Paraburkholderia bryophila: one gene and its partners. The protein of the gene in region 3 interacts with the protein of the main gene of each other region in a pairwise test. Links are inferred from orthologs where the notes say so. Each region holds a gene or a part of one and is shown on either strand. Other genes may lie near its edges.

Evidence for each region. Proteins that work in one complex are often made in the same cells at the same time.
Region 1: the proteins of groL (region 3) and grpE interact in binary tests that used the Escherichia coli proteins (3 or more experiments, as listed by UniProt). The link is inferred for Paraburkholderia bryophila from one-to-one orthologs.
Region 2: the proteins of groL (region 3) and GGD40_RS14375 interact in binary tests that used the Escherichia coli proteins (3 or more experiments, as listed by UniProt). The link is inferred for Paraburkholderia bryophila from one-to-one orthologs.

Annotation. Positions count from the first base shown.
Region 1 is NZ_JACCAS010000001.1:2,217,838-2,220,801, reverse strand. It holds grpE (nucleotide exchange factor GrpE), read left to right. Parts: upstream 1-1,172; coding sequence 1,173-1,757; downstream 1,758-2,964. Other genes in the region: dnaK (molecular chaperone DnaK), read left to right, coding at 2,204-2,964; GGD40_RS09850 (RNA-binding S4 domain-containing protein), read left to right, coding at 252-659; hemH (ferrochelatase), read left to right, coding at 1-244. UniProt on the Escherichia coli protein: Participates actively in the response to hyperosmotic and heat shock by preventing the aggregation of stress-denatured proteins, in association with DnaK and GrpE. It is the nucleotide exchange factor for DnaK and may function as a thermosensor.
Region 2 is NZ_JACCAS010000001.1:3,220,322-3,223,316, reverse strand. It holds GGD40_RS14375 (ABC transporter ATP-binding protein), read right to left. Parts: upstream 1,912-2,995; coding sequence 1,090-1,911; downstream 1-1,089. Other genes in the region: thiE (thiamine phosphate synthase), read right to left, coding at 2,012-2,995; mlaE (lipid asymmetry maintenance ABC transporter permease subunit MlaE), read right to left, coding at 326-1,093; mlaD (outer membrane lipid asymmetry maintenance protein MlaD), read right to left, coding at 1-233. UniProt on the Escherichia coli protein: Part of the ABC transporter complex MlaFEDB, which is involved in a phospholipid transport pathway that maintains lipid asymmetry in the outer membrane by retrograde trafficking of phospholipids from the outer membrane to the inner membrane.
Region 3 is NZ_JACCAS010000001.1:2,019,993-2,024,202, forward strand. Bases 580-3,577 are described here. They hold groL (chaperonin GroEL), read right to left. Parts: upstream 2,900-3,577; coding sequence 1,259-2,899; downstream 580-1,258. Other genes in these bases: GGD40_RS09010 (hydroxymethylpyrimidine/phosphomethylpyrimidine kinase), read left to right, coding at 580-1,006; groES (co-chaperone GroES), read right to left, coding at 2,961-3,251. Also shown: more of GGD40_RS09010, read left to right, coding at 146-579; GGD40_RS36660 (FCD domain-containing protein), read right to left, coding at 3,673-3,876; GGD40_RS09025 (hypothetical protein), read left to right, coding at 3,923-4,210.

The DNA of each region.
Region 1 (2,964 bases), 200 kb from region 3 along the record:
GGCGGGCGTACGCCGCGCCGACGTGTTCTGCCCGGGCTTTACCGCCGACTGCCTTGAAACGATTGAGGAAATCGGCATGGAAGTGCGCGACGAGTTCCTGCACGCCGGCGGCAAAGAGTTTCATCGGATTGCCTGTGTGAACGCGTCGCCGGCGTGGATTGCCGCGCTCGGCGAAATCGTCGCGCAGAATCTGCAAGGCTGGCCGGTTCAGGCGCTGCCGGTGCCGCATTCGACGGGGGCTTGAACAGGCGATGAATTACCAGATTTCGACCAACACGGGCGCGAAGTTACGCATCGACAAATGGCTTTGGGCGGCGCGCTTCTTCAAGACGCGCTCGCTCGCCGCGGATGCCGTCGAGAAAGGCCATGTGCGCATTGGCGCTGCCAATGTGAAACCGGCGAAAGACGTGCGCGTCGGCGATCTGGTCGAGATCGAAATCGAGCGGATCGTCTGGCAGGTGGAAGTGCTGGGCCTATGCGACGTGCGCGGCCCGGCAAGCGTCGCGCAGACGCTTTATGCGGAAACCGAGGAAAGCAGGGTGAAGCGGCAGGTCGAGCAGGAACGGCGCAAAACGTATCGAGAGCCGGCGGCCGCATTGCACGGCCGGCCGACTAAACGCGACAGGCGCACTATCGACAAACTTTCAGGTGGGGATTGAACAGTTGTTCCATGGTCGCGTGCACACCGCCGTATTCGGTAGTGTGATCGTTGACAGCCCCGGACATGCAGATGGTCGTGGTGCCCAAAATCAGTACCAATGCGACCACCGAGATTGCGAAGGTCAGTTTCACGGTACTCCCCTTGGGAAGGATTCAGGACGGAAACAGGCGGATCAGGTGGGAAATTGCAAAATGTCGGTAAGGCTTACGTCGGATTAGGGTTAACGTGTCTTTTCCGACGCTTTAGTGGAGCATAGGCCACTTGTTGGCCGCACTCAATCTCAATCTGATTGCGTCGCAATAATGGTTGTAACCGGGCATTTCCGCCGCACGTCCGTGGTGCGAAAAGTTCCGCAAGACCCGCTTGAAACGGGTCTTTCCGGCCCCATCTGCGGTTTCGTTATGCGATGGTGCGCCAGCTAGTCTGTCGCTATTTTGCAACGCACAAATTGCACCCGCTTTTGCGCGCTGCCGCCACCGTTGGTTTTTACTTTTTTACGACTTTCAGCGACATGGAAAACACGCAAGAGAACCCGACGAGCCAGAATCCCACGCCCGCGGACGAAGCCGAGCGCCAGGCCGCCGAGGCCGCAGCAGCTCAGCAGGAAGCGGCCGCAGGCGCCGCGACCGAGGCGCCGGCAGGCCTCGAGCAGGCCGCGCTGGCTGAAGCGCACGCCAAGATCGCCGACCTGCAGGAAAGCTTCCTGCGGGCGAAAGCTGAGACCGAAAACGTGCGTCGCCGCGCGCAGGAAGACGTGACCAAGGCGCATAAGTTTGCGATCGAGAGCTTCGCCGAGCATCTGCTGCCGGTGGTGGACAGCCTCGAAGCGGCAGTCGCCCACTCGTCCGACGATCTGCAAAAGGTCCGTGAAGGCGTGGAACTGACGCTGCGTCAGTTGAACGGTGCGCTGGAAAAGGGCCGTGTCGTCGCCTTGAATCCGGTCGGCGAGAAGTTCGATCCGCATCGCCACCAGGCCATTTCGATGGTGCCGGCCGATCAGGAACCGAACACTGTCGTGGCAGTGCTGCAAAAGGGTTTCGTGATCGCCGACCGCGTGCTGCGTCCGGCGCTCGTGACCGTCGCGGCGCCGAAGTAAACGCCGCAGCCGCTTTCTGCCGTTTTCCGGTCGATTTACCGCCGCCAAGCTGGGCTGGCACCGCCATGGCCAACCGTCCCGTCGGCTACCGCGTTCGCCGTCTTCGACATGCGGGAGCGCAGCGCCGACTCGTTCGACGCGGGGCCGGCCGCGGTCGGCCGCGATCCGCGCCCCCGGTCCCAGATGGTTTCGCAGCAACGTCTACGAACACCGCGATCCGGGCGGGCGCTTCCTGCTTCACTGCTTGGCGTCGCAGAAAGCAGTAAAACAAGCGGAAAAAGTTCGACCGATTGAAAAAAATTAAAGACCGCATCGTAAAAGAGGTCTTGAAAACGATGCGGACGCACTTATGTTGAGTGCAGGTAGGAATTGAGAGCGGATCGCCTTCCCGCCAGATGGCAAGCAAGGCGCTTTCCGCAGCGATCAAAGTCAGGAGAATAGTAAAAATGGGCAAAATCATCGGCATCGACCTCGGCACGACCAACTCGTGCGTGGCGATCATGGAAGGCAATACGGTTAAGGTGATCGAGAACTCGGAAGGTGCGCGCACCACGCCGTCGATCATCGCTTACATGGAAGACGGCGAGATTCTCGTCGGCGCGCCTGCGAAGCGTCAGTCGGTCACGAACCCGCGTAATACGCTGTATGCGGTCAAGCGCCTGATCGGCCGCCGCTTCGAAGAAAAAGAAGTGCAGAAAGACATCGCGCTGATGCCGTACAAGATCATGAAGGCCGACAACGGCGACGCATGGATCGAAGTGCGCGACCAGAAGCTGGCGCCGCCGCAAATCTCCGCGGAAACGCTGCGCAAGATGAAGAAGACCGCTGAAGACTACCTCGGCGAGCCGGTCACCGAAGCGGTGATCACGGTTCCCGCGTACTTCAACGACAGCCAGCGTCAGGCGACCAAAGACGCCGGCCGCATCGCCGGTCTGGAAGTCAAGCGCATCATCAACGAACCGACCGCAGCCGCTCTGGCCTTCGGTCTGGACAAGGCCGAAAAGGGCGACCGCAAGATCGCGGTGTATGACCTGGGTGGCGGTACGTTCGACGTGTCGATCATCGAAATCGCCGACGTTGACGGCGAAATGCAGTTCGAAGTGCTGTCCACGAACGGCGATACGTTCCTGGGCGGTGAAGACTTCGACCAGCGCATCATCGATTACATCATCGGCGAGTTCAAGAAGGAACAAGGCGTCGATCTGTC
Region 2 (2,995 bases), 1.2 Mb from region 3 along the record:
TACGCATTGCTGTCGAAGCCGATCGACGCGACCCGGCCGACCGTCACGCCCGCGCTCTTCACAGGCGCGCGCGCTTTCAGTCCGCCGATATTGTCGAACTTGAGCTTGACCGGGTACGTTGCCTGAAACGACAACGAGCTCATGTTGCCGGCCTTCAGCGCGAGAAACAGCAACGCCACGAACCCCAACACCACGAACAGGCCGACCCAGAAGTCGAGAGCAGTCTTTTTCATCGTCATCCCAAAGTGAATCCGCCACGCCGTCAACGCTGCCCGCCGCGCGCGCCTCATGACGCAACGCAGGCCGGAAACGCGCGAACGCAGTCTTAGCTGAACATCAGTGCGGTCAGCAGAAAGTCGAGGCCGAGCACCGCCAGCGACGCATAGACGACCGTCTTGGTCGTGGCGCGCGATACGCCTTCCGGCGTCGCCTTGGCTTCGTAGCCTTGATACAGCGCGACGAAGGTCACCGCGAGGCCGAACACCACGCTCTTGATGACTCCGGCGCCAACGTCGCGCCAGACATCGACGCCGCCTTGCATTTGCGACCAGAACGCGCCGGAATCGACGCCGATCAGCAACACACCCACCACATAACCACCCAGAATACCGACCGCGCTGAAGATTGCCGCGAGCACCGGCATGGCGATGATGCCGGCCCACAGGCGCGGCGCCACCACGACCTTGACCGGGTCGACGGCCATCATTTCCATGGCCGTGAGTTGCTCGCCCGCCTTCATCAGGCCGATTTCGGCCGTCAGCGACGTCCCCGCGCGGCCTGCGAACAGCAGCGCCGTGACCACCGGCCCGAGTTCGCGCACCAGCGACAGCGCGACCAGCAGCCCAAGCGCCTGCTCGGAGCCGTAGCGGTTGAGCGTGTAATAACCCTGCAAGCCAAGCACGAAGCCGACGAACAACCCCGACACCGCGATGATCACCAGCGAATAATTACCTAAGAAGTGGATCTGCTTCGTGACAAGACGCGGACGGCGCAGCAACGGGAAAAATTCGAGCACCAGCCGGATAAAGAAACGCGTGGCGTAGCCGGCCGTGCCGAGCCCGCCGATCACCGAGCGGCCGATCGCACTGATCATGACTGACCTCCGCCGATGCCGAAGTCCGCCGCGAGCGGCGTCTTGCTGGGGTAATGGAATTTGAACGGGCCGTCCGGCGCACCGTCGATGAACTGGCGCACCGTGGCATCGGTCGAGGCACGCAATTCCTCGGGCGTGCCTTCGGCGTGCACGCCGCCGTTGGCGAGGAAATACACGTAATCGGCGATCGCGAACGACTCCGGCACGTCGTGCGTGACGAGGATCGAGGTCGCGCCCAGCGCCTGATTCAGCGCGCGAATCAGGTTCGCGGTAATGCCGAGCGAAATCGGATCGAGGCCGGCGAACGGCTCGTCGTACATCATCAATTCGGGGTCGAGCGCAATGGCGCGCGCCAGCGCCACCCGCCGCGCCATGCCGCCCGAAATCTCCGACGGCAGCAGGTCGCGCGCGCCGCGCAAGCCGACTGCGTTGAGCTTCATCAGCACGAGGTCGCGCAGCAGGTCTTCGGGAAGATCGGTGTGCTCGCGCAGCGCGAAGGCCACGTTTTCGAACACGGACATGTCGGTGAACAACGCGCCGAACTGGAACAGCATGCCCATCTTGCGGCGCAGCGCGTACAGGCCGTCGCGCGTTTGCTGGCCGACGTCCTGGTCCTGGAACAGGATCTGGCCGCGCTGCGCGCGCACCAGACCGCCGATCAGACGCAGCACCGTGGTCTTGCCGCAACCCGAGCCGCCCATGACGGCCACCACCTGGCCGCGCTTGAAGCGCAGGTTCAGGTTCGACAGAACGAGCCGGTCGCCATAACCGAAGTCGACGTCGCGCAGCTCGAGTAAGGTCTCGGGGGAGGAAGACACGAAACTGACAGTCCTTTTACACGGAAACGGAAGGCCGAATTATAGGGCCATCATGCAAAAGTTGCCGTGAGGTGCCCTGTCCCTTTACCAAGCGTGACGATTATTGCGTAAACGCGTGTTGCAGTGCAGAAACGGCGGCGCCAGGATCAGACGCTTCGGTCACCGCGCGCACCACGGCCGCGCCGCCCACGCCGGTGGCCAGCACGTCGGGCAGCACCTGCAGGTCGATACCGCCGATCGCCACCAGCGGCACGACGCCGTCGAGCAGGCGCACATAACGCGCCAGACGTTTGAGTCCCTGCGGCGCGGTCGGAATGGCCTTGGTGGTGGTCGCGAACACCGCGCCCACCGCGATGTAGCTGGGGCGGAAATGCAGTGCCCTCAGAATCTCGTAGAAACCGTGTGTGGACAGGCCGAGGCGAATGCCGCCGGCGGCGAGCGCCGCCAGATCGGCGGTGTGCACGTCTTCCTGGCCGAGGTGGACGCCATAGGCGCCCGCGTCGAGCGCGGCTTGCCAGTGATCGTTGATGAACACCTGGGCGTCGTGCCGACGACCGGCCGCCACGCTCAGCGCGATCTCGCGCTTTAGCTCGTCGGCGGGTTCGGCCGACTTGTGGCGCAACTGGATCGTCTTCACGCCGAAGCCGGCCACCCGCTCGACCCATTCCCCGCTCGGCAGCACTGGATACAGACCGAGCCGCGGCGGGCACGACGGAAAGGCCGGCTCCGGCGCGCCCGGCAAACCGCCGAGGCGCGGGAAATGGCTGAGATCGGACGGAAAGGCGTCGTTGGCGCGGGTTTCGTCGCCGTCACGCCAGGCGAGCGCCAACACCAGCGCGTCGTGCGGATCGAAACCGCAATCCAGAAACGCGGCCAGCGCGGCGATCCAGTCTTCCGACAGATGGCCTTCCAGACGGTAAGTTTCGCCGCCCAGATGAAGCACCGCCCGGTTCTGCGCGGCCTCGATCACACCGGCGCCCCGCACCTGCCAGCGCGCCACCTGCTCACCGTGCTGCTGCGCGTCGGCGATCACGATCAGGTCGCCGCCGTTCGGCTCGTCCGGCGCGGTCAGACAGATGCGCCA
Region 3 (4,210 bases):
GGCGGCTTGCCGCACCGGTGCTGGCGCTTACACACGACCACGCACGCGGGCGTGCGAAAAAACGCCCCCGCGACGGTTTAGGCCGCATAATTGAGCCAATAGCGCACGGTCCGCGCCCAAATTTAGCTCCTTTTTGCAAATTTTCATGCCCAGCGACACACCTCCGATCGTCCTCACCTTCGGCCTCTCCGATCCCACCGGCGGCTCCGGCCTGCAGGCCGACCTGATGACCCTTGCCAGCATGGGCTGCCATGGCGTCTCCGTGCTCACGGGCTACACCGTGCGCGACTCGGCCAGTTGCGACGAAGTCACCGGACTCGACCCTGAAGTCGTCGCGACTCAAGCGCGGATGCTGCTGGAAGACATGCCGATCGCGGCATTCAAGGTCGGCGCCTGCACGCGTGCGGAAGTGGTGAGCGCGATTGCCGAAGTGGTTGCCGACTACGACGACATTCCGCTGATTCTCGCCCCCGACTTCACGCTCGACGACGAGCACGTGCTCGCCGCCGACGAACTGCGCGAAGCGATCGCCGACCTGCTCGCGCCGCAAACCACGCTGCTGGTTGCGGACGCCACCACGCTGCTCGCGCTGGCCCAGCCCGACGGCGACGCTGAAGCGCCAACCTTGGACGCGGCGATCTCGCATCTGCTGTCGCAAGGCTGCGAATACATTCTGTCGACGGAAACCGGCACGCACCGGCACGTGAATACGCTGTTCAGCGAAGACGGCCAGTTGCGCCAGGACACGTGGGACCGCGGCAGCCATCGGATCATGGGTTTGACGGACACGCTGGGCGCGGCAATCGCCGCGTTGCTGGCCAACGGGCAAGACCCCGCCGAGGCGGTGCGCGAGGCGCAGGAGTATCTGTATCAGGCGGTGCGCAATGCGTTCCGGCCGGGCATGGGCGCGTATCTGCCGGATCGTTTCTTCTGGGCGCGCAGCAGCGACGATGAAACGCCGCCGACCGCCGGCAAAGGTGCAACGCCGGGTGAAGCACGGCATTGAACGCTGGCGTGAGGCGCTGGCGTTTATCGCTGTCGAGATGCGTCAGCCACGGTAGCGCACTGTGCAATCACTAGAAGAAGCCCACATTCGTGCGGGCTTCTTCTTTTTCCGCACGAATCGCGCTGACATTCAACACCCTCGCCCCAAAAGCAAAAACCCGCATTTCTGCGGGTTTTTGCTTTTGGGAAGCTCGCCTCGCAGCGTGCCTCCCCATGTGTTTCCAACCGAGCCTCTGACGAGGCCCAATCGAAATTACATGTCCATGCCCATACCGCCCATGCCGCCGGGCATACCGCCGCCCATCGGAGCATCTTCCTTCGGCAGTTCGCAAACAGCTGCGTCGGTCGTCAGCAGGAGACCTGCCACCGATGCTGCGTTTTGCAGAGCCGTGCGCGTGACCTTCGTCGGGTCCACGACACCTGCGTCAACCAGGTCGACGTACTCGCCGGTTGCTGCGTTGTAGCCGTAGTTGCCCGTACCGGCTGCCACTGCTGCCACCACGACGCTGGCTTCTTCGCCACCGTTCGTGACGATCTGACGCAGCGGTTCTTCCATCGCGCGCAGCACGATCTTGATACCTGCGTCCTGATCGGCGTTAGCGCCCTTCAGACCGGCGATAGCCGTACGTGCGCGGATCAGCGCGACGCCGCCACCAGCCACGATGCCTTCTTCCACAGCTGCGCGCGTTGCGTGCAGTGCGTCTTCGACACGTGCCTTCTTTTCCTTCATTTCGATTTCGGTCGCAGCGCCAACCTTGATCACTGCAACGCCGCCTGCCAGCTTGGCAACGCGTTCTTGCAGCTTTTCACGGTCGTAGTCCGACGTTGCTTCTTCGATTTGCGTGCGAACCTGCTTCACGCGCGCTTCGATCGTTGCACCTTCGCCAGCGCCGTCGATGATCGTGGTGTTTTCCTTACCCACTTCGATGCGCTTCGCCTGACCCAGTTCAGCCAGCGTTGCCTTTTCGAGCGTCAGGCCGGTTTCTTCAGCGATAACTTGACCGCCGGTCAGGATCGCGATGTCTTCCAGCATGGCCTTACGGCGATCGCCGAAGCCCGGTGCCTTCACAGCAACCGTCTTCAGGATGCCGCGGATGTTGTTGACCACCAGCGTTGCCAGTGCTTCGCCTTCGACGTCTTCTGCGATGATCAGCAGCGGACGGCCAGCCTTGGCGACTTGTTCCAGTACCGGCAGCAGGTCACGAATGTTCGAGACCTTCTTGTCGTGCAGCAGCACGAACGGGTTGTCCAGAACGGCGACTTGCTTGTCCGGGTTGTTGATGAAGTACGGCGACAGATAGCCGCGGTCGAACTGCATACCTTCGACAACGTCCAGCTCGTCTTGCAGCGACTTGCCGTCTTCAACCGTGATCACGCCTTCCTTGCCGACCTTGTCCATTGCTTCAGCGATACGATCGCCGATCGACGAGTCGCTGTTAGCCGAAATCGAACCGACTTGCGCGATTTCTTTGTTCGTCGTGCACGGCTTGCTGATCTTGCGCAGTTCTTCGATTGCAGCCGTGACAGCCTTGTCGATACCGCGCTTCAGGTCCATCGGGTTCATGCCCGATGCAACGTACTTCATGCCTTCGCGGACGATCGACTGAGCCAGAACCGTTGCGGTCGTGGTGCCGTCACCTGCGTTGTCGCTGGTCTTGGAAGCCACTTCCTTGACCATTTGCGCGCCCATGTTCTGGAGCTTGTCTTTCAGTTCGATCTCTTTCGCGACCGAGACACCATCTTTCGTGACCGTCGGGCCGCCGAAGCTGCGTTCCAGGACCACATTGCGGCCCTTCGGACCCAGCGTGACCTTCACAGCGTTCGCGAGGATGTTCACGCCTTCAACCATCTTGGCACGGGCGGAATCACCGAATACGACGTCTTTAGCTGCCATCTTCTAACTCCTTGAATTCTTTGGGATATGACTTATGACCGGGAAAAGTAGCGACCAGCGCTTACTTCTGCACCACGGCCATGATGTCTTCTTCGCGCATCACGAGCAGTTCGTTGCCGTCGACCTTGACGGTCTGGCCTGCGTACTTGCCGAACAGGACGCGGTCGCCGACCTTCACGTCGAGCGCGATTTGTGCGCCCTTGTCGTCACGCTTGCCCGGGCCGACTGCCAGAATTTCGCCTTGATCCGGCTTTTCTGCTGCGGCTTCGGGGATCACGATGCCCGACGCAGTCTTGGTTTCTTGATCCAGACGTTTGACGATCACGCGATCATGCAAAGGACGAAGGTTCATACATACTCCTCTCTTGATTGAGACTGAAGAACGCTGAGAAAACCCGGCTGGCGGAGCCAACCGGCGATGTTGTTAGCACTCTCGTGCAGCGAGTGCTAATTATATGGACGGGTGGTGACAAATTCAAGAAGGGATGGGATGTCGAGCTTCACTTAAGTTTGAACCTTGCTCACTCAAGTTCGGACCCGCGACGGGCGTCCGGGACCGCGACGTCACAAATTCACTTTGACAAACAGTGACTTAGCCTCTGAACGGCTGCGCCGTGGAGCCGCGCACGCCAGTCGCACCCGGGGGCATCTCCAGCAAAAACGCTCGTGTAAACCGGGAGATCGGCATTCGGCTAAGGGTAAACCTCGAAATAGATCACGCTCCTCGCTCACGCTCGGGGCGAGGAAATCTTCGACGTCGCGTCCGCGCCGCCTCAGCCGCCCTCGATCCAGCGCGTGCCCGACGCCTTGAGATGGCTGCGAATCGCCGACTGGGCGGCTAGCGGATCACGGTCTTCGAGCGCGCGATAAATCGCCTCGTGCTCCACCAGCGCCGCCGCCCAGGTCTGGCTCGTCTCCGCGTGTCTGCTAAGGCGCGCTGAGATCGGGCTATGCCGCTCGTCGAACAGTTCGGCCATCGAGAGGCAACCACGCTTGCAGGTGCCCTGCGCCCATGCGTCGATCGTGCTGACCGACGATCTGAAGCATGTCGAGCAACTCAAACTATTTTTGCTGAACCTCGGACACACGTTCCTCGCCGAACGCTGGCTGCTCGATGCCCGGCCGCAAGACGAGACGGTCTACCACGCCATGCAGGACCCCGCGCTACGCAATGAACTCGAGGCGGTCTGGATGGACGAGGTGATACCGGTGTTCGAGGCGCAGGGAAAGCGGGAGGATGCGCTTGCGTATCTGGACGAGGTGCGCGACCGCTTCATGAATCCGTTTCTCCATCACAGGATTGCCGACATC